DNA from 3 places in the Bradyrhizobium sp. WYCCWR15520 genome. Region 2 is predicted to be linked to each of the others. Evidence: predicted binding sites of a transcription regulator. Region 2 holds the regulator's gene; each other region holds the start of a gene.
What was found. The regulator PhoB, encoded in region 2, activates phosphate uptake and scavenging genes when phosphate is short. The targets are predictions, from matches to a motif close to TGTCATNNANCTGTCAT.
Positions count from the first base shown of each region.

Region 1 (9,926 bases), on a different contig from region 2:
GGTCGCTGCCGTCGAACGCGTTGCCGGCGAGATTGTGATCGACGCCACCGAGCGGCAGAATGGCGATCGGTTTGGTTGCGGTTGGATTGGTGAGATCGATCACCGCAACGGCATTGACTTCCTGAAGCGTGACATAGGCGCGCGACCCATCCGGAGAGACGGTGATGTACTCCGGCTCGATGTCGGCGGCAGCGGCCTGACCGGTGAGCACGCTCACGCCGGCCTGCTTGAGAACGTTCTCAAAACCATTGAGCCCGTCGAATTCGATCGTGGTCGCAACGGCTGCATTGGCCGCCCCCCCGGCGAGGCTGATGACCGACACGCTGCCTTCCGGATTGACCACGTTCGGTCCGACCGTGAACGGCTCGGCCTCGTTCGCGACCAGTAGTTTCGATCCGTCCACAGTGAAGACGATCTGGTCCGGACCGGCGCCGACTTCGACCGTCTTGATCAGAACACCATTGGTATCGAACAGCGCGACGAAACCATTGCCGCCGGGCTGATCGCTGGTGAAGGCGACCGCGAGCACGCCGTTCTTGACGGCGACCGAGTTGGCGCCGCCGAAACCGTCAAGCGCGGTGAGGTCGATCGACCCGACGGAACTGGTAGCGCCGCTGGCGCTGATGCCGACGATGTCGATCTTGTTGCCGATAGTATTGAGCACGAACGCGCGATCGGTGGTGGCGTCGAAGGTCACGACCTCGGCGTTGGTGCCGGCCGCCGGCGTGAAATTGTCAAGACGAACGAGTTGAACCGCATTGCTTGCGACCGGCGCCGGCGTAGCGCCAGCAAGCGATGGCGCTTCGTCGAGGATGGTGATGCCGTTGATCACGTTGCCCGGAGCGGCTGCATCGTCGTTCTGGATCGTGCCGGTCGCGGTGGCCTGCGCACCGAGCGACGCGGTTACCGCTGCATTGCTGTTGGCGACCGTCTGCAGCGTCAGGGTGAACGCCTCGCTGGCTTCGACGACGGCATCGCCGGCGACCTGGATGGTCACGACCGCCGAAGTCTGGCCTGCCGGGATCGTGCCGCTGAAGGCGAAAGGTACCGAAACCGGGCCGCTGAAATCGGCAGCGTCCGCCGCGGCCGAGGAAACCTGGCCGCTGAAGCTGATATCGCCGACGGTTCCGCCCGTCCGCTCCACCGTGAAGGTGAAAGCCGTCGTGCCGGTGTTACCCTCGGCCTGTGAGACCGACACCGAGCCGGCCGCGAACGCGACCGCCTGGGGTTGCTGCGGCGCGCCGATGGTGAACGTCATACCGGCGATCGGCGATTGCGGATCGGTCCGGAACGGCCCGTCCGGCGTCACATTGTCGGCGTCCTGGTCGCCGCTGGCGTCCTGCGTCACGAAATTGGAGCCGGTATTGAATGCCGCCAAAGCATCTGCGCGCGAGGCGAACGTGGTTCCTGCAGTGGCCGGATTGTAGACCGCCACGTCGGCCCCGGTGGTTCCGGGCAGCACCAAGGCCGTGGAGCCAGCGGTCAGGCCGGTGTTGGTCAGCATCCCGCTGGTGGTCGCACCGCTGAAGCCGCCGTTGTTGTTGGTGACAGCGGCGAGGAACGTGGTCGGCGCGGTCAGCGAAGAGCCCGTGAAGGCATAGATCGACTCGCCAGAATTGCCGAGCGCAATCGATCCCGCGGAAACCGTGCCAATATTGACGGATTTTGTCGCCGATGTGCTTAGGAATTCGACGACCGTTCCGGCTGTAAGCGCAGAGGCACCATTGGTCCAGGAGAAACCGCCCTCGCCCGTGTTGAACGCGCTGCCGTCCCACTCATTGTCGCTGAAGTAAATGACCTGACCCGGATCGATCGTATCGATAACGATGAAGGCGAAACCATCGCTGCCATCAGCGTTGTAACCGATGAAAGCGATCGAACCGGGAACCAGAGCCATTGATATCTCCATGCGAAAAGACAAAAGGAAACCGTCGCGCCGCAGGGGGACCGCGCGCGCAGCATTGAAGAATTGTTGTTGGCGACGACAGGGAGCGTCAGCGCGCGGAATGTAGGATGGCGTTAATTACAGCGCGGTGACGGTTTCTTAACCATTGCAAGTCTTCCACCGAGATGGCGAGCTCCTCCGCTGGCTATCTCGGCGCAGAACTTTGGGCGAACCAGCGGTTGGGTTTTCCGCGTTCAACCTACGGCTTGCACGCACACGACCGTGCGATCCGGCGAATTTCCGCTCAGTTGCAGCGACGGCGGCGGCGGCGAATCGGCCAGGGCGCCTCATGCCGACATCCGCAAAGGAAGTCGCAGCATCACTGCTGCGACAATTTGCTCCTTCTCACCGATGTCAGTTCGTTCAACCGCTGACTAGCCGCCGCACTTCGGCAGAAGATCGGACACGGTTTTAACCAGCTCAGGCATGACCTGCACCGCCGTACGTTTGCCTGTGACCAGGCTCTCCATATGGTGCTTGATCACCTCAATAATTTTCAGCGAATTATCGCCTGGAAAGGACGCCCATTCCGTCAGCAACGGCAACTGCTGGATACTGGTGAGGTGGTTGGGGCTCCTCGCGTAGAAAGCGCCGAGCAGGTCCGGCGTCTTCACGGCGATCTCGTTGCCGGGCATATAGCCGGTGGAATTGACCATCGCGGTCTGGCCGACCGGACCAGTGGCGAACTTTACATATTTCCAGGCGGCCTTCTGGCGTTCGGCGTCCTTTGCGAAAACCATGGCGACGTTTCCGCCTGCGGGAAGGCGTCCGTCGGCGACAGCGAGCGGGAACGCGACGGTCTTGAACTGGAATCGACCACCGATCTGCCGCTCGGCCGCGGCCACATAGGATGTGGAATCAGCGAGCATCGCGATGTTGCCGGCGACGAATGATTGCCGGGCCTGACCGAGCCCGAGATTCGGCATGCCCGATTTGCCGAAATCTTCGAGCGTCTTCAGCGCCCACATGCCGTTTGCGTCATCGAAGGCGATGCTGCACCCGTCAGCTTTGAGAATGTGGCCGCCTTTGCTCGTCACCAGCGACTGGAACAGCCAGTTTCCGGTTTGCTCCCACTGATAATAGAAACCGGTAGCCGCAGTGCCCGCTTTCGCCTCGATGGTCTTGCCCAGAGCCATAAGCTCTGGCCAGGTCTTTGGCAGCGCCGACGCATCGGTGCCGGCCTTTGCGAGCAGATCAGCATTGACGTAGAGCACCGGCGTCGAGACGGCGAACGGCAGGCCGTAGAGCTTGCCCTTGTATTTTCCGAGCTCCGCGAGCGTCGGGTAATAGCCAAGCTCTGCAAGCCCTCCATCTGCCGCGGCGAAGCCATCAAGCGGCGCGCCCAGTCCCCGATCCACGAACAGGCCGATCTGGTTGATCCCGTTGAAAGCCACATCGGGCAGTCGACCAGTGATCTGGTCGCGCAGGATCTGCTGCGCGGCCTCCTCGTAGCTCGCTGCGGGATTGCGGAACTTCACCTTGATGTCGGGGTGCGCCTCGGTGAAACGCTTGGCCAGGTCCTGATGCAGCGCATTGAAGGTGCCGGGTGTGGTGTAGAGCACGTCGAGCGTGACCTCCGCCCGCGTCGAGGTGGCGCCAATTGCCGTGAGGGCAGCGGCCCCGGCGAGCACTGCACTTAGCCGGGTTACGAGTTGATCAAGCATGGGCGGTCTCCATTTTGGATTACTTCATGGTTGTTACAGCGAGGCCGTCGATGAAGCGGCGCTGCGCGATCAGGAATGCAATGAGAAGTGGGGCTACGATAATCACGGCGCCCGCCATCAGCGGACCCAGGAATTGCCCGGCTTCATCGTCACGGAAGAGCAGGATGCCGAGCGCAGGCGTGGAAATTTCCTCGCGACGCACCGCGATGAGCGGCCAGAATAAGTCGTTCCAATGGGCCACGACCGAGAAGATGCCAAAGGCGACCAACGCCGGCGCTGTCATGGGGATCATGATGCGCCAGATGATCTCGAACTCGCCGAGTCCATCGAGGCGGGCGGCGTGAATGATCTCGTCGGGTATGGACCGAAAGAACTGCCGGAGCAGGAAAATGCCGAAAGTAGAGATCGCCCACGGCAGGATCAGCGCGGCATAAGTGTCGAGCAACCCAAACACGTTCAACAGGACGAAATGCGGAATGGCGAGAGCTTGAGGCGGCAGCAGCAGGCCGACCAGCACTGCGGAGAACAAGGTGTCCCTGCCGCGAAAACGCAGCTTCGCAAGTGCATAGGCGCAGGGAATGGAGGCAAGGAGTTGCAGCGCGAAGATCGCCGTGCACACCAGCAATCCGTTTAACAGGAAGCGGAACATCGGCGCCGCGGTTAGCGCGACGCGGTAGTTCTCGACCCCATGAAAGGCCGTCGGCCAAAGGCGGAAGTCGGACTGAAAAATCTCTTCCGGCGGTTTGAGCGACAGGCTCACCATCCAGACGAACGGTAGCAGCGCGAAAGCCGCGGTGAGAATCAGAATCGCATGCCGGGCAACCCGGCCAGCGAACCGCCGGTCTGGAAAGCGGGCGATCATGAATAATGGACCCGCCGTTCGAGAAGGCGCGCCTGCGTCAGCGTAAGCAGCACGATGATTGCGAGATAGACCACCGTGAGCGCTGCGCCATATCCCATGCGGAGGAAATCGAAGCTCTCGGTGTAGAATCGATGCAACAGCACTTCGGATGCATAGTTCGGCCCGCCCTGGGTCAGAACGCGAACACTGTCGAAGACCTCGAAGGACCGCGTCGCCGTCAAGATGACGACGAACATGGTGACCGGTCCCAGCATGGGCAACGTCACGAAACGCAGCCGGTCCAGAACGCCGTCGGCGCCGTCAATGGCGGCGGCGTCGTAGAGTTGCTGCGGGACGGCCTTCAGGCCGGATACGAACAGCACCATGGCGAAACCGAAGCCTTGCCATATGCCGATCAAGGCGAGAGCGAGCAGCGCGGTGCGCTCGTCGCGAAGCCAGTTAATTCCGGAAATACCCATCACGCCCAGGGCGCGATTCACCAGCCCGATCGTCGGATGCAGCATGGTGCCCCAAACGATCGCCATGGCCGACATCGTGGACATCACAGGAAGAAAGTGCGCGGCCCTGTAGAAACCACGCAGGCCGGGATTGGCCTCGATGAGCAGAGCCACGACGAGACCGAGCAGCACCGTGCCCGGCACGACGATGGCCACATAAACCAGCGAGTTGGTCAATGCCTTCCAGAAGGTCGGGTCCGCGAACAGCGCCCTGAAGTTCGCGATACCGATGAAGTTAAAAGTGAATGATCCCAGCTGCCAGTCCGTCAGCGAGAAAAGCACGACCGCCGCGACCGGGCCGAACAGAAGTCCGATCAACAGCAGCAATGCCGGCGTTACGGCGAGCCAGGCAAGCCCGTGCTCCCCCGATCTCTTCGCGACGCTTGCTTTGGCATCGACCCTGCGTTGGCGATCGTGGTCAAGCGCTGTCAAGCCGCAGCCTCCACCTGCTCGGCCTGGCGCTGGCGCCTGCCCGCATTATCAAACTGCAGCAAGCAGGCCGGCTCGATCTGTAGGCCGATCGAACGGCCCGCTTCGGAACGCGATGCGTCAGGATGCGTACGCACGACGACCGTGCCCTGCCCGTCTGCCAGCGTCACGTTCAGGAAGATATCGGAACCGAGATTCTCCACGCTGGCGACGACGCCATTGAGTCTTCCATCTCCGGACGCGACTATTCCGACGGCCTCTGGACGAAACGCGAGGTACGCTGTGTTGCGATGAACGCCTGCAGGAAGCGACGCACCCAAAGATGTCCAATGGGCGCGAGAAACCACGTTGATCTTCGGGCTGCCGATCATCTCGGCAACCCGCAGGTCCTCTGGGTCGCGATAGAGCCGTTCCGGTCGATCGACCTGAAGCAGTTCGCCGTCCATCATCACGGCGACGCGGTCGGACATCGTCATCGCTTCTGCCTGATCGTGGGTGACGTACACGAAGGTGACGCCGAGACGGCGATGTAGCGCGATGATTTCCGCACGCATCTGCACCCGCAATTTGGCGTCGAGATTGGACAGCGGCTCGTCCATCAGGAACACGGCGGGATCCCGCACCATCGCGCGGCCCAGCGCGACACGCTGGCGCTGACCACCGGAGAGCTGGCCCGGCTTGCGGTTCAACAGATGGGCGATGTCGAGCATGGAAGCTGTTTGCTCGATCTCGACCCGGATGGCTCTTTCAACATCGCCTCGTCCCGGCAACGCACGGCCCACCAATGGCAGCCGCTGGCCGAAGCTCAAGCGCCGCGTTCGCAGCGGCATGGCGAGGTTGTCGAAAACGCTAAGATGGGGATAGAGCGCGTAAGACTGAAATACCATGGCGACGTCGCGCTCCTTGGGGCGCTTGTCGTCCACACAGCGGCCGCCGACCACGACCTCACCGCTATCCTGCGACTCTAGCCCGGCGATAATCCGCAGCAAGGTGGATTTCCCGCATCCGGACGGGCCCACCAGGGTGAGAAATTCCCCATCCCGAATGCTCAGCGACACGCCTTTCACCACGGCGGTTTCGCCATAGTTCTTCTCGATGTGGCGGAGTTCGATCTCAGCCATTGCGACCTCCCCGAACCGCCTGGAGTGCACGCCCATCCATTCCGGAGGCGGGAAGCCCGAGATGCGTAAGAATGGTTGGCGCAATGTCGGTGATGCAGGAGGGCTCCTGCCTCGCCATGCCAGGGCTGAAGCCCGAGCCGTCGATCATGAGAAAAGGCGCTTGCTCGCCGGCACCGAGGCCACCGTGCTGGCCGCTGCCGAGGATATCTGCCTTGTTGCCGGCACGTTCCGCGACGAGACTGGTGCCGGCGACGCCGTAGGCATTGGGCTCATCGCTCGCGCGCATTGAGACCGCAAAAGCGAGGCCGTGATCCCGGCCCTGCCCCACCGACGCCAGCGCGCCGCCATCGAAAACGGTTTCCACCCATTCCTGACTGGCGAGGAAATCGCCGACCAACGGCGTGCGCGCGACGAAATCGGGATGGACGTAGAGCAGCGCGGAGGTGCCGTTCGAGGCGACGACCACGTCGGTCGATTCAAGGCTTTCCTTCAATCCGGCAGTGACCAGTTCTTCGTCGATGTCGATGACGCCGGTCACCGTCTGATGGCCGTGATCCGATCCTATCAGCAAGAGAACATCGTCTCTGTCGGCGAGCGTGGCGACTGCGTCCATGACGCGCCCGGCATTGCGGTCTGCTTCTGCCAGCACCGCAAGATGACCGGGTGATCCCATGGGCAAAGCGTGCTGCGTGGCGTCCGGCTCGCCAAGCCACAGCACCGCAAGCGCCGGAGGATCCGACGGGAGCAACACCGCTTCGCGGATGAAGCGCTCGGTCATTGCCCGGTCGCCTTCTACGTCCAGCGTGACGCGAAGCTGCTCGTCTTCCGGCAGCGGGACGCGGTCGCGACCGAACGATCCGGCGCGATGATAGACCCGCCCAAATCCATCCGGATCGTGCGCATAGGCCGCTCCTGGTGAAACGTTGCTGAAGATAATGGCACCGCCGCTGCCCGTTAAGCGCTCGGCCAGGGTTGGCACGGCCAGCGAGCGACCCGTGACACGCCGCTTGTGCTGGAGGAAATCCGGACGACCCGCGTCGTGCCGAACGAGGCGGCCGTCTTCCATGAGCGCCATCGTGTTGCCCTGCAAGCCGTGGCGCGCCGGATAGCAACCCGTCGCAAGGCTCGCTGAAACCACCCGCGTGCAGGACGGAAACACCGTGCGATGGGCGGCGAACTGCTCGGAACGCTCGGCGAAGGCGGCAAGACGAGGCGTGGTCTGCGGCGTCACGAGATCGCGGCGAAGACCATCGAGGATGACGAGGATAGCACGAGGCATAGTCAGACTTTCACTTCGTTGAGTAGAACCGAAAAGACATCGTAGTTGCGGAGCGGCTTCCCTGCCCTGCTCTCAACCAGTTCGGCCTTCAGCGGGTGAGAGAGAATGAACGGCACCACCTGTTCGGCGAGCCCGCCATGAGAACGCAGCCGCTCGCCCGATAGCTGCGAAATGTCGTGATCGCTTGCGTGGGCGCCGAGGGCGACGCCCGACCTTGCCACCACGGCGATGTCGCCTTCGCGATCTTCAGGCAGCTCGAAGCGCAGGCATGCTTCCTCACGCGAAGCGGCCATGCAGACACCGGGGATCTGCCGAATGAAGTTCAACACCGCGGTGGCGGAAGGGTCCGTCCGTTGCAGATGGACACGGACAAAGCCGCCCAGCGCGCCATGGTGACGCACGAAGGGATCGGTGATCGGGCAGATGACGCGGGTTGCGCGCACGCCGAAGGCGGCATCCAGGAGGTCGCCAAGATAGACGACGTTCGGCTCGCCGCTCGGGTCGGCCATGTCGTTCATGCCATGGTCGGCGACAATCCCGAGGCAGGCGCCAAGCGCAATCATACTGGCGAGCCGCTGGTCCACCGCGCGCATGAAGGCGATCGCTTCGGGCGCATCCGGTGCATGCTTGTGCTGCACATAATCGGAAAGCGACAGATAGATCAGGTCCAGCCGGCGGGTTTCAAGCAGCCGAATTCCGGCATCGAGCACGAACAAGGAAAGATCGGCGGAGTACTGGTCTGGCGCTCCCCGCCCCACCAGCGCACCGATGGCGGAGATGCCGTTCTCCGCATCGGTCGCCTCGTCGGCCTTCTCGGCCGAGAAAGCGATGCCGTCGAGCCCATGACCGAGCGCCTTGCGCAGCTTGTCCTTGGCGGTAACGGCGGCGACCCTGGCTCCCGCCTGCGAGAACGCTGCCAGAATGGTTGGCGCGCGCACAGGGGTAGCGTCCACCATCATGATTTCTGCGCCGGTGGCGCGGTCGAGATAGAAATTGCCGGAGACACCGTGAACCGCGGGCGGCACACCGCAGACGATCGACACGTTATTGGGGTTGGTGAATGTCGGCATTGCCGCGAGCGCGGAGGCGGCAAAACCTTGGCGCCGCATCCGGTCGATGGCAGGGATGGCGCCAGCGGCGCTGGCAGCCTCGATATAGGCAAGATCGCAGCCATCGAAGCAGATGACCACAGCCGGATGTTTCGGCCACGCATAGATGCGGCCGTTCACGCTCACCGGAGGTCTCTCCGCGCGATAGGTGGCGGTCAGGATTCGATCAGGTTTGTTCATGGGAAGACTTGTCGTTGAGGGTTACAGCGTCTGCGAGCCACGCGGCCATGGGCAGAGGATTCCGGTCGCCGCCCTGGCAACCAATGAGCGCCGCGCCGGAGCGACTTGGTTTGGCGTTCATTGTCGCGAATGGCGATCACATCATCCCGAACGTAGAGTTGATCAGACGGCTGAGATCGGAGAGCACGCCGCGCAGGGCGACAGCGCAGAACCTGTAAACATCGAAGTCGTTGCGAAGGCCCCGATGTCGGGCTTGTTCTGATGGGCAGCCAAGATCGATCCGGGTCCGCCGACATCAGCGACAACGCCGCTTTGATCACCCATCACCCCGATCACGATCTTGCTGTCGGAAAATTGCGCGAGGGCAGATGTTGCCCAGCCGCACAAAAGTAATGACCCGATGATCAGCCGACGCATGGACGATCTCCTGTTTCCAAGCTCGGCGGACAGATAGAGGGACCACGTAACACATTTGTGACGGCCAAGGCACATTTGGGCACTTGTGGACAAGTATGAAGATTTGCCATTCCGACCCGGAAACAGGCAAACAGCGGATCCTGAAGCTGATCGGAGGATCGGGCGTGTTGATTCGAGGCCCGCAAGCGGCATCAAACGAAGGCGAAGCCGGGGATGGTCGAGCCGAGGCCGCGTTGGTGGCCAAAATCTGCTGGTACTATTTCAGGGAAGGTCAAACCCAGGACGCGATCGCGCAGCGGCTGAAGATGACCCGCAAGCGCGTCAACCGGATCCTTGGTGACGCCCGGGAAAGCGGCTTCGTTCAAATCACGATCGCCGACCCGGCGGGCCTACGCACCGAGCTTGAAGAAGAGCTCATCCGCA
Region 1 is NZ_JBWBWM010000009.1:210,095-220,020, reverse strand. Features, by position in the region: gene AC0QUY_RS12865 (choice-of-anchor I family protein) at 1-1,897, opposite strand, end outside; gene AC0QUY_RS12860 (ABC transporter substrate-binding protein) at 2,320-3,609, opposite strand; gene AC0QUY_RS12855 (carbohydrate ABC transporter permease) at 3,629-4,471, opposite strand; gene AC0QUY_RS12850 (carbohydrate ABC transporter permease) at 4,468-5,295, opposite strand; gene AC0QUY_RS12845 (ABC transporter ATP-binding protein) at 5,397-6,518, opposite strand; gene AC0QUY_RS12840 (alkaline phosphatase family protein) at 6,511-7,797, opposite strand; gene phnA (phosphonoacetate hydrolase) at 7,800-9,086, opposite strand; gene AC0QUY_RS12830 (hypothetical protein) at 9,249-9,503, opposite strand; gene AC0QUY_RS12825 (sugar-binding transcriptional regulator) at 9,740-9,926, shown strand, end outside.
Region 1: the regulator PhoB is predicted to act here: its motif matches at 2,023-2,039, upstream of AC0QUY_RS12865 (choice-of-anchor I family protein).

Region 2 (9,926 bases):
GAGATTATCATCGGCGCGCGATCGAAGCGCCTGCGCCAACTGGCGTCTGCCGCCGATCCCGAGCCGAGGCATGAAGCCCCCGTCTATGTGCGCGAGCGTGGAGACACGGGCACCTGATGACGCGGCGGGGGCTTCGCGATTAGAGGAAAAGCCTGCGCCATGGCGATCGACGATTCCCACTCTTCCTCCTTCTTCGCACCGTGGCCGGACCGGTTGCGGCACTCGGCCATCATCCTGCTGGCCGCCGGCCTCGCGCTTTGCGCGCTCGTGGTATTGGCCGATCTCTCGCTGGCCCGCGCCGTGGCCGTTTTCATCTGTATCGCCGCCGCAGCGCTGGTGCCGTGGCGGCTGCATCATGTGGCGGCCTCGCGAGACGATGTCCGGGCCGTCAGCCCGGTCGAGTCCGCTGCCGTCAGCGCGGTCGTTGCCGGCATGCCGGATCCGGCCGTGCTGCTCGACCGCGCCGGGCGCGTCATTCATCTCAATGCGGCTGCTGCCCAGCTTGCGCCCGCGCTGCGCAAGAACGAACTGGCGCAGTTCGCGCTGCGCTCGCCGGAAATCATCACCGCGCTGCGCGAGGCGATCGCGACCACCGAGCCGCGCCGGGCGACCTATCTGGACCAGGTGCCGGTCGACCGTTGGATGGAACTGATCATCACGCCGGTGCCGGTCCCCACCCTGTTCGGCGGCACCGAGAAATGCATGCTGCTGACCTTCCACGACCAGACGCCGCTGCGGCGGGTCGAGGAGATGCGCGCCGACTTCGTCGCCAATGCCAGCCATGAACTGCGGACGCCGCTCGCGGCGTTGTCGGGTTTCATCGATACGCTGCAGGGTCCCGCCAAGGACGACGCCAAGGCGCGCGAGCGCTTTCTGTCGATCATGCATACGCAGGCGACGCGGATGGCGCGGCTGATCGACGATCTCCTGTCGCTGTCGCGGGTCGAATTGTCGGCCCATGTCCGGCCCGACGCCTCCGTCGATATCGTGCCGATCATCCGCCAGGTGGCCGACGGGCTGGAGCCGCTGGCGCGCGAGCGCCAGGTTGCGATCGAAATCGATCTGCCCGCATCGGCGACGATTGCGGGCGACCGCGAGGAACTGCTGCGGCTGTTCGAAAACCTGATCGAAAACGCGCTCAAATATGGCGCGTCCGGCGAGCGGGTGGTCGTCTCGCTGAGGCAGGCGACATCTGCTGAGGGTGCGCCGGAACTCCGCGTCATGGTCCGCGATTTCGGCCCCGGCATCGCCCCGGAACATCTGCCGCGGCTCACTGAACGGTTCTACCGGGTCGATGTCGGCGACAGCCGCGCCCAGGGTGGAACCGGGCTCGGTTTATCCCTGGTGAAACATATTCTTAACCGCCATCGCGGCCGGCTTTTGATCGAAAGCGTGCCCAAGAACGGGGCCACCTTTACCGCCTGTTTTCCCCAGGCGAAAACCCCTGTAGCGCATTGAATCTAAGCGATTTCAATCGCTTAGGATTGTCATCCAACTGTCATCGAACCTTCGTAAAAGCTCTATCGACCGCCCCTAGATGGACGGTGCGTGAGCGCGATCGGGCGCATTGGCGCTTCGCTCACCAGATGGAGACCAACCATGAATTTCATGAAAGCTATCGTCGCTGCCGGCCTGGTCGCCGCTTCGACGTCGGCCTTCGCTGCCGATATCACCGGCGCGGGCGCGACCTTCCCCTTCCCGCTCTATTCGAAGTGGGCTGATGCCTACAAGAAGGAGACCGGCAACGGTCTGAACTATCAGTCGATCGGCTCTGGCGCCGGCATTAAGCAGATCCAGGCCAAGACCGTGACCTTCGGCGCCAGCGATATGCCGCTGAAGCCGGAGCAGCTTGAAAAGGACGGCATGATTCAGTGGCCGCAGGCGATGGGCGCGCTGGTGCCGGTCGTGAACCTCGAGGGCATCAAGCCGGGTGAGTTGGTGTTCTCCGGCGAGCTGCTCGGCGACATCTATCTCGGCAAGATCAAGAAGTGGGACGATCCCGCGATCGCTAAGCTCAATCCTAAGGTCAAGCTGCCCTCCGACGCGATCACGGTGGTGCGCCGTTCGGACGGCTCCGGCACCACGTTCATCTGGACCGACTATCTCTCGAAGACCAATGCCGAGTGGAAGGCGAAGGCCGGTGCCGGTACCGCGGTTGAGTGGCCGACGGGCGTTGGCGCCAAGGGTAACGAAGGCGTCGCCGGCAATGTCAGTCAGACCAAGAACTCGATTGGCTATGTCGAGTACGCCTATGCCAAGCAGAACAAGCTGACCTACGGTGCTGTCATCAACAAGGCCGGCAAGACCGTGCAGCCGACGATTGGCGCATTCCAGGCCGCGGCCGCCAATGCCGATTGGGCCGGCGCCAAGAACTACTTCGTCATCCTGACCGACCAGCCCGGCGATGCGTCGTGGCCGATCACCGGCGCGACCTTCATCCTGATGCACAAGGATGCGACCGACAAGGCGGCGTCCCAGGAGGCCATCAAGTTCTTCAAATGGGCGTTTGAGAAGGGCGACAAGATGGCCGAAGAGCTCGACTACATCCCGATGCCGGACTCGGTGGTCAAGCAGATCGAAAAGACCTGGTCGTCCGAGATCAAGAGCTGATCGGTCCAGCACTTCGCTACACGATCGCTCAACCCGGGATGCCCCGGGTTGAGCACCCCTCTCGGGACAGGAGAGGCAAGAACAAAGCGCGAGCCGAAAAAGCCGTGCACCGAAGTCCGGGTCATTGGGCTATAAGTACAGGGGATTGGCGTGGCAGAAATGACGGTTGATAGCGACGTAATGGATGCTGCTGGGCCCTATGATCGCGCAAAGGCTCTCAGCGCGTTCAAGCTCGGCGACGTCACCTTCTACTGGATCACGCGTGCCTGCGCGATCTCGGTTCTGCTCATCCTCGGCGGCATCATCATTTCGCTCATTGTTGGCGCCTGGCCCGCGATCCGCGAATATGGCGCGGCCTTCCTGTGGACGCAGCGCTGGGCGCCGTCGGCCGATCCGCCGGTGCTGGGCGCGCTCGGCCCGATCTATGGCACGCTGATCACCTCCGTGATCGCGATGATGATCGCCATTCCCGTCGGCCTCGGCATCGCGATTTTCCTCACCGAGATCTGTCCGATCTGGCTGCGCCGTCCGATCGGACTTGCCATCGAACTGCTGGCCGGCATTCCCTCCATCATCTACGGCATGTGGGGTTTCTTCGTGCTGGGCCCGTTCCTGGCCAACACCTTCCAGCCGTTCATGATCAGCGTGTTCGACGGCGTTCCCGTACTGGGGACGATCTTCGCTGGTCCGCCGTCCTATCTCAGCTTGTTCAACGCGTCATTGATTCTGGCGATCATGGTATTGCCCTTCATCACCGCGATCTCGGTCGACGTCTTCAAGACGGTCCCGCCGGTGCTCAAAGAGGCCGCCTACGGGGTGGGGTGTACCAACTGGGAAGTCGTTCGCAACGTGGTGATCCCCTACACCCGAGTCGGAGTGATCGGTGGCATCATGCTGGCGCTCGGCCGCGCGCTCGGCGAAACCATGGCGGTGACCTTCATCATCGGCAATTCGTTCAAGATCCAGTCCTCGATCTTCGCGCCGGGCACCACGATATCCGCCGCCATCGCTTCCGAATTCGCCGAGAGCGACGGGCTACATCAATCCGGCCTGATCCTGCTTGGCTTGCTGCTGTTCGTGCTGACGTTCTTCGTTCTTGCTGCCGCAAGGCTGATGCTGATGCGGCTGGAAAAGAAGGCGGGGAACTGAGATCATGAATCCGATTTACGTATCCCGCCGCCGCAACAACATCATCGTCAAGTTCCTGTGTCTGGGCGCCGCCTTGTTCGGCGTGACCTGGCTGGCGCTGATCCTGTTCACGCTGTTCTACAACGGCGTCACCGGGCTCAATCTCGCCGTCTTCACCCAGGATACGCCGCCGCCGGGTTCGACCGATGGCGGCCTGCGCAACGCCATCATCGGCTCGATCATGATGACCGTGATCGGGGTCGGCATCGGCGCGCCGCTCGGCCTGTTCGCAGGTACGTATCTCGCCGAATACGGCAAGCACGACAAGCTCACCTCGGTGATCCGCTTCATCAACGACATCCTGTTAAGCGCGCCCTCGATCATCATCGGCCTGTTCATCTACGGCGCCATCGTCGCGCCGATGGGCGGCTTCTCAGCCTTCGCCGGCTGTCTGGCGCTCGCCGTGATCGTGATCCCGGTGGTGGTCCGCACCACCGAGGACATGCTCGGGCTGGTGCCCAATCCTTTGCGCGAGGCGGCGTCCGCGCTCGGCATGCCGCGCTCGCTGGTGATCCGGCGGATCGCCTACCGCGCCGCGCGCGCCGGCCTGATCACCGGCGTCCTGCTGGCCACCGCCCGCGTCGCCGGCGAAACCGCGCCGCTGCTGTTCACCGCGCTGTCCAACCAGTTCTTCAGCCTGGATATGACCAAGACGATGGCGAACCTGCCGGTCACCATCAACAACTTCGTCCAGAGCCCCTATGCCTACTGGAAGCAGCTCGCCTGGGCCGGGGCCCTGCTGATCACGCTCACCGTACTTGCCCTGAATATTGGCGCGCGCATTCTTGGCGCCGAGAGGACATCCAAATGACCGATCTCTCCGTATCCGTGAGTTCCGCGAGCGGGCCCGTTCCGCAGGTAGCGCTGCCCGAGGCCGCGCCGAAGGTGACCGCGCGCGGCCTGAACTTCTACTATGGCGAACACCACGCGCTGAAGAACATCAACCTGACGCTCGGCACCCACCGCGTCACCGCCTTCATCGGCCCGTCCGGCTGCGGCAAGTCCACGCTGCTGCGGATCTTCAACCGGATGTACGACCTTTATCCCGGCCAGAAGGCGACCGGTCAGCTTATGCTCGACCAGACCAACATCCTTGACCCCAAGCTCGACCTCAATTTGCTGCGGGCCCGCGTCGGCATGGTGTTCCAGAAGCCGACGCCGTTCCCGATGACGATCTACGAAAACATCGCCTTCGGCATCCGTCTCTATGAGAAGATCTCGAAGTCGGAAATGGACGGCCGGGTGGAGAAGGCGCTGCGCGGCGGCGCGCTGTGGAACGAGGTCAAGGACAAGCTGAACGCCTCCGGCCTCTCGCTGTCCGGCGGCCAGCAGCAGCGGCTCTGCATCGCCCGCACGGTCGCTGTCAGGCCCGAGGTAATCCTGTTTGACGAACCCTGTTCGGCGCTCGACCCGATCTCGACCGCCAAGATCGAGGAACTGATTCAGGAACTGGCGGAGGACTACACCATCGCCATCGTCACCCATAATATGCAGCAGGCGGCGCGCGTCTCCGACAAGACCGCCTTCATGTATCTCGGCGAGCTGATCGAATTCGACGACACCAACAAGATCTTCACTTCGCCGAGCGACCGACGCACCCAGGATTACATCACCGGCCGGTTCGGCTGAGGAGACAAGACATGGCTTCCGAGCACACCGCCAAGGCGTTCGACAGCGACCTTCAGGAACTCACCCGCCTAGTCGCGGAGATGGGCGGCCTGGCCGAACGCATGATCACCGAATCCGTCGACGCGCTGGTCCGCCGCGACGTCGCACTCGGCAAGCGCGTCGTCGCAACCGATGTCGAGATCGACCGCCTGCAGCATTTGATCGAGGAGCGAGCGGTATTGACCATCGCCCGCCGCCAGCCGATGGCGATCGACTTGCGCGAAATCGTCGGCGCCATGCGCGTCGCCACCGATCTGGAGCGGATCGGCGATCTCGCCAAGAACATGGGCAAGCGGGTCGCGGCCCTGGAGAACGATTTCCAGCCGCTGAAGCTGATGCGCGGCCTCGAACACATGACCGATCTGGTGCAAACGCAGGTCAAGTCGGTGCTGGACGCCTATGCCGCGCACGACCTGCCGGCGGCAATGGCGGTCTGGAAAGGCGACGAGGAAGTCGACGCCATCTGCACCTCGCTGTTCCGCGAACTTCTCACCTACATGATGGAAGACCCGCGCAACATCTCGTTCTGCATTCATTTGATGTTCTGCGCCAAGAATATTGAGCGGATCGGCGACCACGCGACCAACATCGCCGAAACCGTGTTCTACATGATCGAGGGACAGCAGATGCTCGACAAGCGCCCGAAGGGCGACATGACGACGTTTGCTACGACCGTGCCGAATAGTTGACGTAGCGTTTTCGAGCGAAGTGGAGGCCGGTTCGCGTGAAGAAAACGCGTCAGACAGAAGAGGCAAGAAAAGGATGAGCGCACGCATTATGGTGGTCGAGGACGAGGAAGCGCTGACCACGCTGTTGCGCTACAACCTCGACGCTGAAGGCTACGAAGTGGAGACCGTAGGCCGCGGCGACGACGCCGATACGCGGCTGAAGGAGCGCGTGCCCGACCTCGTCGTGCTCGACTGGATGCTTCCGGGCTTGTCCGGCATCGAGCTCTGCCGCCGCCTGCGCGCCCGGCCCGAAACCAAGCAGTTGCCGATCATCATGCTGACCGCGCGCGGCGAGGAGAGCGAGCGGGTGCGGGGGCTTGCGACCGGTGCCGACGACTACATCGTCAAGCCGTTCTCGGTGCCGGAACTCCTGGCGCGGGTGAAAGGCCTGTTGCGTCGGGCAAGCCCGGAGCGGCTCGCTACCGTCCTGACCTATGGCGACATCGAACTCGACCGCGAGAAACGCCGCGTCGCGCGCTCCGGCCGCCAGATCGACCTCGGCCCGACCGAATATCGCCTGCTGGAATTTTTCCTCGAACATCCCGGCCGCGTCTTCAGCCGCGAGCAATTGCTCGACAGCGTCTGGGGCCGCGACATCTATATCGACGAACGCACCGTCGACGTCCACATCGGCCGCCTGCGCAAGCTGCTCAACCCCGGCCGCGAGCAGGACCCGATCCGTACCGTGCGCGGCGCCGGTTATGCGCTGGATGACCGGTTTGCCAAGGTGGAGCCGTAAGGCTTCGCTATCATCCGCGCAAACTCCACCGTCGTCCCCGCGAAAGCGGCAGCTCTCTCATCGTCATTGCGAGCGAAGCGAAGCAATCCATAGTGCCACGCGGCAAGTATGGATTGCTTCGTCGCTTTCGCTCCCTTGCGCAAACGCTTCGGCGTTTGTCGCTGGCAATGACAGTGGTTGCCGCATCGGCGATCCGGATGCGGGGGTACAGGTCTATCGATAGACCGCAATCGCGGAGAGAGCCCCTCACCCCAACCCTCTCAGCGCGAGCTTCGCTCGTCGTGGCCCCGCAAAAGCGGGGCGAGGGAGCGCACCTTGCGCGGAGCGCTTACGTCTCGCGCAAATGAGCGCGCCTTACCTCGTCTGCTTCGGCTGCTGCCGCCGCCGATCGGCGGCCGGTTGATACGCCACGCGCGAGTGATGCGCGCAGTAGGGCAGGCCGCTGAGCGCCTTGCCGCCGCAGAAGAAGAATTCCGGGCTCGAAGGATCGCCGACCGGCCAGTGGCAGGTCGCCTCGTTCAGTTCGAGCAGCGACAGCCGCTGGCTCATCGGCACTACATTGTCGAAGGCGACCGGATCGGCCTCGATCTCCACCTCGAAAGCGTGCGCCAGCGCGGTGTTGCCGCGCGAGACCGGGCGCGACACCCGCATCATCTGCTGGGCGGCGGGGCGTGCCTTGCGCTGCCGCGGAGCGGCCGAGGAGGGACTCTTGGCTCGGCCGGACAGGCCCAGCCGGTGCACTTTGCCGATTACGGCGTTTCGCGTCACATTTCCGAGTTCCGCGGCAATCTGGCTCGCGGACAATCCGGCTTCCCAGAGCTTCTTCAGCTGCTCGACGCGATCGTCGGACCAGGTCAAAACCGTCATCGTAATCTTCCCTTCGCATCGCGCCGGCCAATCGAGGGCAGCGCGGGCGATGTCATTCGTCTCAAAAATCCCTGCGGTCAGAATCCCTTAGCCCTCGCCGGGCGCGTTAACCGCGCCCGAACGTTTACGCCTGCACAAATGGACTCTTAGGGATCAGAACTGCCGCACGAGATGTCGTACCCGACAGCCCAAACGCTACAATATGGCGTGACTCGGGCGCAAGAGTCCGCGCCCCAACGTCCACATCTTCTGACATCTAGGCGTTTCACTGCGTGTTTTCCACCACACCGCAATCCTACGGATTTTGGCATCTTGCACTGCAGGAAAGGCCGTTCCGTGGCGTGTTGACAGCGCTCCCGGCCGACATAGAATACCTCTCACGTGCCGCCCTTAAGAGGCGGCACGTTTCGTTTTCGCCAGACCGGCTGCTGCCGCGTTCGCGCCACTGCCTGCGTGTCCCCGGCCGGTCAACCTTCAGTGCAAACCTTTTGTGATTGCCATGACCAATAGCGCCACGTCGCATCTGCTTCCCGTCTTCGCCAGGGTCGATCTCGGCTTCGAAAGCGGCGAGGGCTGCTGGCTGACCGCAACCAATGGCGAGCGCTATCTCGATTTCACCTCGGGCGTCGCGGTGAATGCGCTGGGTCACTGCCATCCGCATCTGATCAAGGCGCTGCAGGAACAGGCGACGAAACTCTGGCACATGTCGAACCTGTTCAAGTCGCCCGATGGCGAGAAGCTGGCCGCGCGGCTGTGCGAGCAGAGCTTTGCCGACCTGGTGTTTTTCTGCAATTCGGGCGCGGAAGCAATGGAGGGCGTGATCAAGCTCGTGCGCCGCTATCAATTCTCCAAGGGCCATCCCGAGCGCTATCGCCTCGTCACCTTCGAGGGCGCCTTCCACGGCCGCACGCTGGGCACGCTCGCGGCCACCGGCTCCGCCAAATATCTCGAAGGCTTTGGCCCGCCGATGGACGGTTTTGACCAGGTGCCGCATGGCGATTTGGAAGCCGTGAAGAAGGCGATCGGTCCCAATACCGCGGGCATCCTGATCGAGCCGGTGCAGGGCGAAGGCGGTGTGCGCTCCGCGCCGCAATCCTTCTTCAAGGCGTTGCGCCAGCTCTGCGACGAGAAGGGCCTGTTGCTCGCGTTCGACGAGGTGCAGACCGGCATGGGCCGCACCGGCGATCTCTTTGCCTACAAGCGCGTCGGCGTCACGCCGGATGTGATGTCGCTGGCGAAAGCGCTCGGCGGCGGTTTTCCGATCGGTGCGGTGCTGGCGACGGCGGAGGCCGCGAGCGGCATGACGCCCGGCTCGCACGGCTCGACCTTCGGCGGCAATCCGCTGGCGATCGCAGCCGCCAACGCCGTGCTCGACGTGATGCTGAAGCCCGGCTTCTTCGAACACGTGCAGAAGATGTCGCTGCTGTTGAAACAGAAACTCGCCTCGGTGGTCGACCGCTATCCCGCCGTGCTCTCGGAAGTGCGCGGCGAGGGACTCTTGGTCGGCGTCAAGGCCGTGGTGCCCTCGGGCGATCTTGTCAATGCGTTGCGTGACCAGAAATTGCTCACCGTCGGCGCCGGCGACAATGTGGTGCGTTTCCTCGCGCCCTTGATCGTGACCGAGGCCGAGATCGATCAGTCCATCCAGATGCTGGAGCGCGCCTGCGGCGCGCTGTCGGCTACGCAGTTGAAGAAGGCGGCGGGATGATGAGCAAGTCCGTCCGCCATTTCCTCGACATCAACGAGTTGCCGCCAAAGGAGCTGCGCAACATGCTGGCGCTGGGCGCCGACATGAAGGCGAAGCTCAAGGCTCATGAAAAGGGCAAGAAGCCGCTCGAAGGCAAGACGCTGGCGATGATCTTCGAACGTCCCTCGACCCGCACGCGCGTCTCGTTCGACGTCGGCATGCGCCAGCTCGGCGGCGAGTCGATCATGCTGACGGGCGCGGAGATGCAGCTCGGCCGCGGCGAGACCATCGCCGACACCGCGCGCGTGCTGTCGCGCTATGTCGATGCGATCATGATCCGCATCCTCAACCACGATGCGCTGCTCGAGCTTGCCGCGCACGCCACCGTGCCCGTGATCAACGGCCTGACGCGGCGCTCGCACCCCTGCCAGGTGATGGC
Region 2 is NZ_JBWBWM010000012.1:10,609-20,534, reverse strand. Features, by position in the region: gene AC0QUY_RS15125 (lysylphosphatidylglycerol synthase domain-containing protein) at 1-117, shown strand, start outside; gene AC0QUY_RS15120 (ATP-binding protein) at 160-1,458, shown strand; gene pstS (phosphate ABC transporter substrate-binding protein PstS) at 1,600-2,610, shown strand; gene pstC (phosphate ABC transporter permease subunit PstC) at 2,770-3,759, shown strand; gene pstA (phosphate ABC transporter permease PstA) at 3,764-4,609, shown strand; gene pstB (phosphate ABC transporter ATP-binding protein PstB) at 4,606-5,427, shown strand; gene phoU (phosphate signaling complex protein PhoU) at 5,439-6,155, shown strand; gene phoB (phosphate regulon transcriptional regulator PhoB) at 6,229-6,933, shown strand; gene AC0QUY_RS15085 (GcrA family cell cycle regulator) at 7,288-7,800, opposite strand; gene AC0QUY_RS15080 (acetylornithine transaminase) at 8,300-9,508, shown strand; gene argF (ornithine carbamoyltransferase) at 9,508-9,926, shown strand, end outside.

Region 3 (9,926 bases), on a different contig from region 2:
CGCCGCGGTCCTGCCGCGGCGAAGCCGCATGGAAGCCTCAAATCTCAATCGAACCGGTCTCTCGCTTGCCGCGTCTCATGACCGGGGTGATGGCATTGCTTGCGCGTCGCCATCGGGCGAACGGTTCAGGAGAGAAATCCATGAGATTGAAAGCGAACGGTTTTTTGACGGCGAGCGTCGCCGTGCTGGCGGCGTTTGCCGCAGGCGGGGTGCGCGCGGCTGACGTGGCCGCCAGTTCGGCGGTAGACGCCGTGACTGTCTACCCCGACGGCGCCAGCGTCACGCGCCTCATCACGGTCGACCTGCTGGCCGGCGAGAATTCCGCCGTCCTCAAGGATTTCCCGCTGACGCTGGACCCGTCCTCGCTGCGGGTCGAGGGTGAGGCCGGCGCAAAGCTTACGATCGGCGCGATCGATGCCAAATCGCCGCGCGCGGCGCCGCCGGTGAACCTGCCCGAACTCGACAAGCGCATCGAGACGCTGAAGGACGAGCGCGCCAATCTGCAAGGCGCGATCGATGCGGCGACCGCCCGGCGCAAATTCGCCGAACGTTTTGCGGATACTTCGCCGGCCGGCATCGGCGACAAGGGTGAGGCGCGGCCGATCTCCGAATGGCGCACGGCCTTTGCCGCGGTCGGCGACGAAATCGCCAGCGCCGATGCCGCGATCCGCGACGCCCAGCGCAAGCAGCGCGAACTCGACCGTGAAATCGCGCGGCTTGAACAGGACAAGGCGCAGAAGCCGCCGAACAAGCTTGAGGTGCGGATCGAACTTGCGGCCGCCGCCGCCACCAAGGCGACGCTGCGGGTGACCTATGCGGTGCGCAATGCGCGCTGGACGCCGCTCTACGACGCCCGGCTCGACACTGGCGCCAAGGATCGCAAGCCGGCGCTCGAACTGGTGCGCCGCGCCGAAATCACGCAAAACACCGGCGAGGATTGGTCGAATGTCGCGCTCGCCGTTTCCACCGTGCGCACGGCGCGCGGCGGCAACGCGCCCGAACTCAATTCGCTGATCGTGCAGTATCCGCAACTGCCGCGGCCTCAGGCGTCGGCGAGCGGCGTAGTGGAGCAGGGGATGCGATTCCGCGATGCGGCGCCTGCGCCGAGGATCGCGGAACCCCTCGGGGGCAAAATGGCGGAGGTGCGGGAGCGGGCCGACGAGCAGCAGGCCACGGCTGACGTCAGCGGCTTCCAGGTGGTGTTCAAAATTCCGGGCCGCGTCTCCGTCGGCGCCAGCGAGGGCGCCAAGAGCCTGCGCGTCTCCACCGCGACCATCACGCCCGATCTCGCGGTGCGCGCCGCGCCGGTGAGGGATCCGACCGCGTTCCTCGAAGCGAGCTTCAAGCAGAATGAGGATGCGCCGCTATTGTCCGGACGCGTTTCGATCTATCGCGACGGCGTCTTCGTCGGCCGCGGCCAGATGGCTGCTGCGGCCAAGGACGAGACCGTGCGGCTCGGCTTCGGCGCCGACGACAAGATCAAGATCGAACGCAACGTCCTCAAGCGCAACGAGGGCTCCGCCGGTCTGATCGTGACGACCTCGAAGACCGACGAGCGCGCGTTCAAAACCACGGTGCGCAACGGCCATGATTTCCCGATCCGGATCGCGATCGAGGACCAGTTGCCGGTCAGCGAGAACGAGGAGATCCAGGTCGAGATGCTGTCCTCCACGACGCCGCCCTCCGCGACCAATGTGCGCGATCGGCGCGGCGTGCTGGAATGGGCGTTTGAGGCCAAGGCAGGCGAGGTGAGGGACATCAACTTCGCCTGGCGGATACGCTGGCCCAAGGACAAGGGCGTCGTGATGGTGCCGGCGGGGTAGGGCGGCGGCGTCTCTCCCTCTCCCCGTTCTTCACGGGGAGAGGGAGAGGAAGCGTCCGTGCTCATTTGCGCTTGGCCGCATTCAACTCCGCTTCCCATCCAAACACCGAGCGGCCGTCTAGCGCTGGCGAAGCGGCGCGCTCGCCCGCAATGAACGTGTCGAGCGACGGCCCCTGCGCCGAACGTTCGAGCCGGCGTGACTGGTCATCGAGCCGCTTCAAGGCCTGCATCTCTTCGTCGCGGCCGAGTTTTGCATTTTGTACCGCTGACTTCAGCACGCGAATGGTCTCATCGTAGACCTTGATCGGTACGGGGTAGGGATGGCGGTCCTTGCCGCCATGCGCCAGCGAGAAGCGGGCGGGATCGGCGAAACGGTACGGTGCGCCATGGACGACTTCGGCGACCATGGCGAGCGAACGAACGGTGCGCAGCCCGACGCCGGGCGTCAGCAGCAATTCCGGAAAATCGACCGGCCCGCGCTCGGCCGCCGCTGCCAGCGTGCCGTGCAGGCGGCGGCTGAACACGTCACTTGATCGGACGTCATGGTGCGCGGGCATGACGAGATGCGGCAGCAGGGCTTGCGCCGGCTCGTTGCGCTCGATCGCGGCGAGCTCATGGACGATGCGAGCCGGGCCCATCTCGCCCAGCAATTCAAGCTGCGCCGCGCGCGAGCGCTCCGCCCGGCGGTCGGTGAGGTTGACGATCTCGCCCTGCGCCGGGCCGTCGATCGCGCTGTGCGGCTCGTCGACAAAACTTTCGAGCTGTTCGGAGTGCCAGTGGTAGCGCCGGGCCTGCCGCTTGTCGCCGTTCATGCCCTGCTGCACCACGGTCCATTTGCCGTCGTCGGTGACGAAGAAGCCGTGGAGATAGAGATCGAAACCGTCCTGCACGGCGGCGCTGTCGACCTTGGCGACGAGTCGGCTGGTCCGGACCAATTGCGGCGCATCGAAGCCAATGCGTTCGCCGAGCAGGCGAAGCTCGTCGGGCGTCTTGCGCGAATGTTGTCCCCGGCCGCCGCAGACGTGGATGCCAAGCTCGCCCTCCAGCGGCTTCAGTCCGCGCTTCAGCGCGCCGATGACGCTGGTGGTGATGCCGGACGAGTGCCAGTCCATGCCCATGACCGCGCCGAATGACTGAAACCAGAACGGATGCGACAGCCGCCGCAGGAATTCATCGCGTCCGTAATGATGCACGATGCCTTGCGTGATGATGGCGCCGAGCGAGGACATGCGCACGCCGAGCCAGGCGGGAACGCGTCCGCCATGCAGGGGGAGGTCGGCGCTGCCGGTACGTCTTGCCATCGGCTCCTGCGAGATCTCAATCGAGCGGTAGTTTATCAGGCCCGGGCCGTCAGGTCTTTCGATCGACCATCGTCCGGAAGGTGATCGAATAGCGCGGTGCCTCGACGGCCGGAATGCTGTGTTCCCAGACCCGCCGAGCTTCGCCTGATATCATGTAGAGCGAGCGCGGCGCTGCCTCGAGCGTGTAGCGCTGCCACTTCTCCCCAGCAGGCCGGCGGAAGCGGAACTTGCACGAGGCGCCGAGCGACAGGCCGAAGATCCGATCAAAATGCGGCTTGTCCCGATGCCAGCCGATCCCGACGCCGGTGTCATATTCGGTGCAGAGAACCTGGCCGATGCGGGTCGATGGTCCGCCATGTGCCTCGACCTTCTCGATCAGGGGTGCAAGCCAGCCTGGGATCGGCTCGGCCGGCTGCAGCCGCTGCAGCGTGTAATCGTAACGGAATCCGAACGACGCAACCCGCCGTTTGCCCTCGAACGAGCCGAACTGGAACGGCTGCAGCGGCAGGGCCGCGACGCGGTCAATGAGTTCGCGCTCGAGATCCGGCGCGATGAATTCGGCGACGTATTGCAGGCCTGCCGGCGGGCTCTGTTCGTCGGCAAAGAGGGCGAGCTGCCCTGTCATGCCGGTATTCTCGGAAATGTTCGCATGGACCAGATATGGGGATTGAGCCGACCCATGAAAGAACGGACTCAGTGGTTCTGAACCGCAATCGCGCGCGGTGGATTGCTTCTTTTTCCTGTCAGCGTGAGGAACTTTGCCGATTCCGGCAGATTGTCGATTGAGAAATGGAGGCAGGGCATACGGAGGAAACCATGCACGGTCTCATCTATCTTGTCGGCCTCATTGTCGTGATCCTGGCGATTCTGTCGTTCTTCGGCCTTCGCTAGCGCCATGGAGAAACCGATGGAAAACGTCACGCCCGCGGCGCGCACCGACATCGCGCCGCGATTCCTGCAGTGGTCGCCGATTGTGCTGGGGGCGTTCGCGGCGACGGCGCTCTCGTCGGTGCTGCTGACGTTCGCCGTCACCATTGGCCTCGGCGTCACGTCGACAGCGCCAACGTGGCGCGATGCTTCTGCAGCACTGGCAATCCTGTCCGGACTTTACCTGATCATTCAGGCCGTGCTCAGCTTCGGCCTCGGCGGCTACATCGCTGGACATAGCCGTGTCCCGGTCGGCGCGGCCACGGTGGAGGAAACCGAGCACGTCGACGGCGCGCATGGCCTCGGCTCCTGGGCGCTCGCTGTCGTCATGGGCGCCATTCTCGCCGCCCTGATCGGCGCGGCCACGATCAGCCGGACGCCCTCGATGCGCACCTCCGCGCAGGCGAGCGCGGCCGAACCGCTGTTGAGCTATGAGCTGGACCGGCTGTTTCGCGCCGGCCGTCGCGCGCCCAATACCGATCTCAGCGCCGAGCGCGCCGAAGCCGGCCGCATCCTGCTCACCACCTCGAGCCACAGCGGCTTGAGCGCCGACGACCGTACCTATCTCATTCAGCAGGTTGGCGCGCTGACTGGGCTTTCTGCACCCGATGCGGAAAAGCGGGTCGATAGCGTGATCGCCAACGCCAAGACGGCGATCGCGAGGTCGCGGCGCAGCACCATCATCCTCGCCTTCTCGGTAGCGACCGCGATATTGCTCGGTGCTGTCGCGGCCTGGGCGGCCGCCTGCGCCGGCGGGCGGCACCGGGATGGTGCGCCACTGCCGGAATGGATCGAGCGGTCGAATGCGCTCAGCCGGCGAAGGACAGTGCTGCCGTAGCGCAGAACGGGTTGTCTCCCTCTCCCCGTTCCTCACGGGGAGAGGGAGTGAGGCGGCGACGGCGCTCACTTCGCCTTCAGGAACTCCGCCACTTCCAGCAGCACGAACTCGTTGTCGTCGGCCTTGTTGGGATCGCGGCTGGAGGAGAACGGCAGATTGTTGTCGTTGCCGACGATGATATGCGTCTCGTCGACGCGATCGACGTTCTCGATGGTGAAGAACGGGAACGTCAGCACGCCGTCATTGAGCGGGCTGCGTGCCTTCTTGTCGGGATCCCGGATCTTCATCAGGTCGACATAAGCGATCTTGCGCACCGGCTTGCCGACATTGGCGTCGGAAAGCTCGACCTTGTAGACGCGCTTGAATTTGGCGAGATCGGGAAAGCAGTTCTCGCCGCGCTGGCCGGCCGGGCAGGCCTTGTCGGCGGTGCCTTCGCCATTGTCGCGCTCGATAATCAGGCCGCTTGACGCGTCGATCATGTTGAAGTCGCCGATGGCGTTGCCGTTCTGCTCGAACACATATTGCCAAAAGCGGCCGGTGAATTTTTCCGCCGCGACGTCGAATTCGAGAATACGTGCGGCTTCCTTGCCATCGATCTTTTCGACGTCCTTTTTCTCGGCGTCCCACAGCGGGCCTTCGAGCAGGCCATAGAGGAATTTGCCGTCCTTCGAAGCGGCAAAACCTTCATAGCCCTTGGAGCGGCGCAGGTTGACCGTGGTGTAGCTCGCGCCCGGCGCCGCCGGCGACTGCACCGACCAGTGATCCGGCGAGCGCACCGGCTTGCCGTCGGCGGTGGTCTCGAACACCGCCAGGATCTTGCCGGTCTTGTCGGCCTTCAGCACGTAGGGGCCGAACTCGTCGCCGATCCAGAAGGTGTCGCCGACGATCTGAAAACCTTCGGTGTCGAAGTCGGCGCCGGTGAGGTAACGCTTGGCGGTGTCCTCATGCAGGATGCGGAACGGCACCTTCTTGTCGGGATCGTGCAGGAAGATGGTTTCCTGCCGCTCGATCTTGCCGCTGGCCCAGTCGATCTTGTGGCGGTTGAGATAGAGCATCGAATCGGCCGAATTGTAGCGCGAGCCCATGCCGTTGTCGGTGAGCACCCAGAACGTGCCGTCCGGCATCACCTTGATGCCGGAATGGCCCTGCAGCGGCTGGCCCTTGAACGGCAGCGAGACGCCGGTCGGCCGCTCATAGGACTTGCCCATCACGGTGCCGGCAGCATCGATGCGCTTGCCGGTGGTGTATTTGCCCGCGGTCTTGAGATCGGCCGGCGCGTCGGCGGGCGCATCGATGAAGGTCTCGGCCGGCATTACGGCGTGGCCTTTCAGCGTGGCGGGAAACTCGCCTTCGCCTTGCGCAAAGGCGGCACTGGCCAGAAAGACAGACGCGACGGAGCAGAGCAATGACACGCGCATGGCGGATCTCCTGTGGATGACGGTGCGCCTGTCTTGCGGAGCGGTTGTTACAATTAGCTGACAGTTCCGTGAAGAACCTGTAACGCCCTTGGATAAGCGTTGCCGCGTTATGCCGTGGGCGGACCAGCGGGCCGCATCGTCTGCGGCAGCAGGAACGGCACGCCCTGATCGGTATAGTCGATCGTGACGTCCACCTCAAAAATCCGGCGGATGGTCTCGGCTGTGATTGCTTCACTGCGGCCGCCGTCGACGGCGAGCCGGCCGCGATGCAGCAGCACGATCCGGTCGGCGAAGCGCATGGCCAGATTGAGATCGTGCAGCACGGCGATGACCGCCGTGCCATTCTGCGCTCGCCGCCGCGCTGTTTCCACCAGATCGACCTGGTGGCGCATGTCGAGGCTGGAGGTCGGCTCATCCAGCAAGAGAAGGCCAGGGCCATGCTTTGCCTCGCCGCTGGCGAGCTGCACCAGGACGCGGGCAAAATGCGCGCGCTGCTGCTCGCCGCCGGAAAGCGTCGGCAATTGCCGCTGGCTGAAATGCGCTAGCCCGACCTCGCCGAGCGCCGCGTCAACCAATGGCTGGGCGGTGGCGCGGCCGGCATCGCCCGCGCCCATATGGACGATTTCCTCGACCGTGAACGGGAAGGTGACGTTGACGTGCTGCGACAGCATCGCGCGGTGAAACGCGAGAAGGCGCGGCGGATAGAGGCGGATGTCGCGCTGCTTCAGCCTGACCTTTCCGCGCGTCGGGCAGAGGTCGCCGGACAGCATCCGCAGCAGCGTCGATTTGCCGGCGCCGTTGGGGCCGACGATGGCAACCATCTCGCCCGCCTTGATGCAAAGGTCGATACCGTCGACCAGCGTGGCGCCGCCGACAACCATCGAGACCGACTGCGCTTCGAGAAGGGCGGTCACAGCGAAACAAGTCCGCGCTGACGCAGCAGCATCCCCAGGAAGAACGGCGCGCCGACCGCCGCGGTGAGGATACCGATCGGCATTTCCGCGGGCGCCACGATGGTGCGGGCCATCGTATCCGCGCCGACCAGCAGCACCGCGCCAAGCACCATCGAAGCCGGCAGCAGCAGTCGATGCGCGGGCCCGACCACCAGCCGCAGCAGATGCGGCACCACGATGCCGACAAAGCCGACGACGCCGCAGACGGAGACGGCAACGCCGGTCATCGCCGACACCAGCACGATCGAAATCCGCTTCAGGCGCTCGACGTCGACGCCGCTGTGAAACGCCTCAGCCTCGCCGAGCACCAGCACGTCGAGCCCGCGCGCGATCCAGACGCAGGCGATGGCCGCACACCCCAGCACCGGCGCCAGCGTGGTGGCCTTGGGCCAGGTCGCTCCGCTCAGCGATCCCAGCATCCAGAAGGTGATATCGCGCAACTGGCGATCGTCGGCGATGAATACCAGAAGCCCGATGCCCGCATTGGCGATGGCAGCAATCGCGATGCCTGCCAGCAGGAAAATCGCGATCGACGTCCGTCCCGAGCGGCTGGCGATCGAATAGAGGATGATTGTCGTCGCCAGCGAACCCACAAACGCCGCGATCGGCAGCAGTTGATGCTGCATGAAGCGCAGGCTCTGCCCCATCTGGCTGTCGGTGAACACGATCGCCGCCGCTGCCGCCAGTGCGCCGCCGGAGGAAACGCCGACCAGCGCGGGATCGGCGAGCGGGTTTCGAAACAGCCCTTGCATGATCGCACCGGATGCCGCGAGCAGCGCGCCGATCATCGTCGCCGCGGCGATCCGCGGAATCCGGATCGACCACACGACAAGCTGGTCGCGCGCCAGCGTTGGCGCCGGCGCGGCGTCCGTCCACAGGCCGAGTGCGGCGGGCAGTCGCGCCAGCGGAATTCCGGCAGCGCCCATGGTGAGCGCGATCAGTGCCGTGCCGACGAGCGCAACGAGCAGACACACGATGGTAAGGGAGGCGGGAGGGCGAAACGCATATCCGACGCGCCGCCCCGTGCTGGCTCCGGCTAACACCGTCATGACCGGCAGTTGGCCGTCAGCGCCGCCGGCGCAAACTTCTCCGCCTGCGGCGCCAGTGCCGGATAGAGCTTGATCGAGAGATCGCGCGCGGCAGCCGCCGTGCGCGGCCCGAAGCCGAGCAGATAGAGGCCTTCCATCGAGATGAAGGCCTTGTTGGCCGCAGCCGGGGTCAGCGCAAAGCCCGGATGGACGTATACGGCTTCGGCGTCCAGCGAGTCCTTGCCGCGCTGGATCGAGAGAACGACGTCCGGCTTGGCTGCGACGATCGCCTCGTCGTTGATGGGCTTGTAGCCCTCATAGCCGTCGATGGCGTTCACGCCGCCGGCAAGCGCGATGATCTCGTTCGCCGCGGTGTTTTTGCCGGCGGCCATGGCGCGACCGTTCAAAAGCGACATCACGAACATCACGCGCACGGGCTTCGTCACCTTGGCGCGCAGCTCGCGCAATTGCGCCAGGTCGCCGGAGACGGCTGCGGTTAGGCATTCGGCCTGCTTGTCCGCGCCCATGGCGTGGCCGACCAGTTTGATCTTCTCGATCAGGCCCTGTTCGGAGAAGGTCTCGGGCACCAGCACCAGCGGCACCTTGGCGGCGTCCAGCACATCCATGGTTTCCTTCGGCCCGGACCCCTGTACGGCAAGCACCAGCGAAGGATTAAGACCGAGCACGCCCTCGGCGGAAAGCTGGCGCATGTAGCCGACATTCGGCTTGTCGCGCAGCGCCGCGGCCGGATAGAGGCTGGTCGAGTCGACGCCGGCGAGACGGTCCTCGAAACCGAGCGCATAGAGAATTTCGGTGATTGCGCCGCCGATCGAGACGATCCGCCCGGAGTCGCCGATGGTGACGTCGCGGTCGCGGGCATCATGCACGGTGATGCCGGCAGCGAGCGCCACGCCGCCGAGCAGGAAGCAGCCCGCCGCAGCCGACACCGCGAGTGTGCGACAAATTGTCATTTCGGGTTTACCTGGTCGGTCACTTGGTCAGGATCAGCTTGTTCTGCGACGTCAGCCGCAGGCGATAGTTCTCCGCACCATGTGCGATGATGATCTCGCGCTCGGCGGCGAACAGCTCGCGGCTATCGATCCGGTTGCCGTTGACAACGAGAGATCTCGTCGCGGCAGCGGCATTTGCCGATTGTGTTCGGGCTTCTCCGAGCTTGCTTCCCCCTGCTGTCGACATTTCGCGTTTGGTGCCCCGAAAAATTCAATCGATCTAAGCTTGTACAGTTGGGCGGGGCTGCAATCCAACCGCTGCACTTTACAATCGATATAAAGTGCCCGGTGGCATTATTGACCGTTCCCGCAACGCGGCGTAACCAAGATGAATGCGATACGTGCGGGGGTGCCCGGTCGCGAAAATTGGTAGCCAGCAAGCAGCCGCGCATCACCGCGACGCCCGCCAGCCAGATCCAAGAGACAAATAACAGGTTGGGGCAGTATGGCTTTCGGGGCTAGGCATTCGCGCGCCTTGGTTTTGGGCGCGTCGGCATTTTCGTTTGCGTTGTTATCAACAACCTCGGCGTTCACTCAGGTGCTCGAAGCGGAGACGGTCGCGCGCGGCTCCGAGCAGAAGAAGCAGGCGAAACGCAAATCGGCGAAACCCTTGCAGGACCAGCAGGTGG
Region 3 is NZ_JBWBWM010000041.1:26,861-36,786, reverse strand. Features, by position in the region: gene AC0QUY_RS34285 (mucoidy inhibitor MuiA family protein) at 141-1,823, shown strand; gene AC0QUY_RS34280 (DUF763 domain-containing protein) at 1,885-3,123, opposite strand; gene AC0QUY_RS34275 (alpha-ketoglutarate-dependent dioxygenase AlkB) at 3,173-3,748, opposite strand; gene AC0QUY_RS34270 (hypothetical protein) at 3,817-4,065, opposite strand; gene AC0QUY_RS34265 (hypothetical protein) at 4,031-4,888, shown strand; gene AC0QUY_RS34260 (esterase-like activity of phytase family protein) at 4,954-6,306, opposite strand; gene AC0QUY_RS34255 (heme ABC transporter ATP-binding protein) at 6,414-7,220, opposite strand; gene AC0QUY_RS34250 (FecCD family ABC transporter permease) at 7,217-8,308, opposite strand; gene AC0QUY_RS34245 (heme/hemin ABC transporter substrate-binding protein) at 8,305-9,258, opposite strand; gene AC0QUY_RS34240 (hemin uptake protein HemP) at 9,278-9,484, opposite strand; gene AC0QUY_RS34235 (TonB-dependent hemoglobin/transferrin/lactoferrin family receptor) at 9,743-9,926, shown strand, end outside.
Region 3: the regulator PhoB is predicted to act here: its motif matches at 6,353-6,369, upstream of AC0QUY_RS34260 (esterase-like activity of phytase family protein).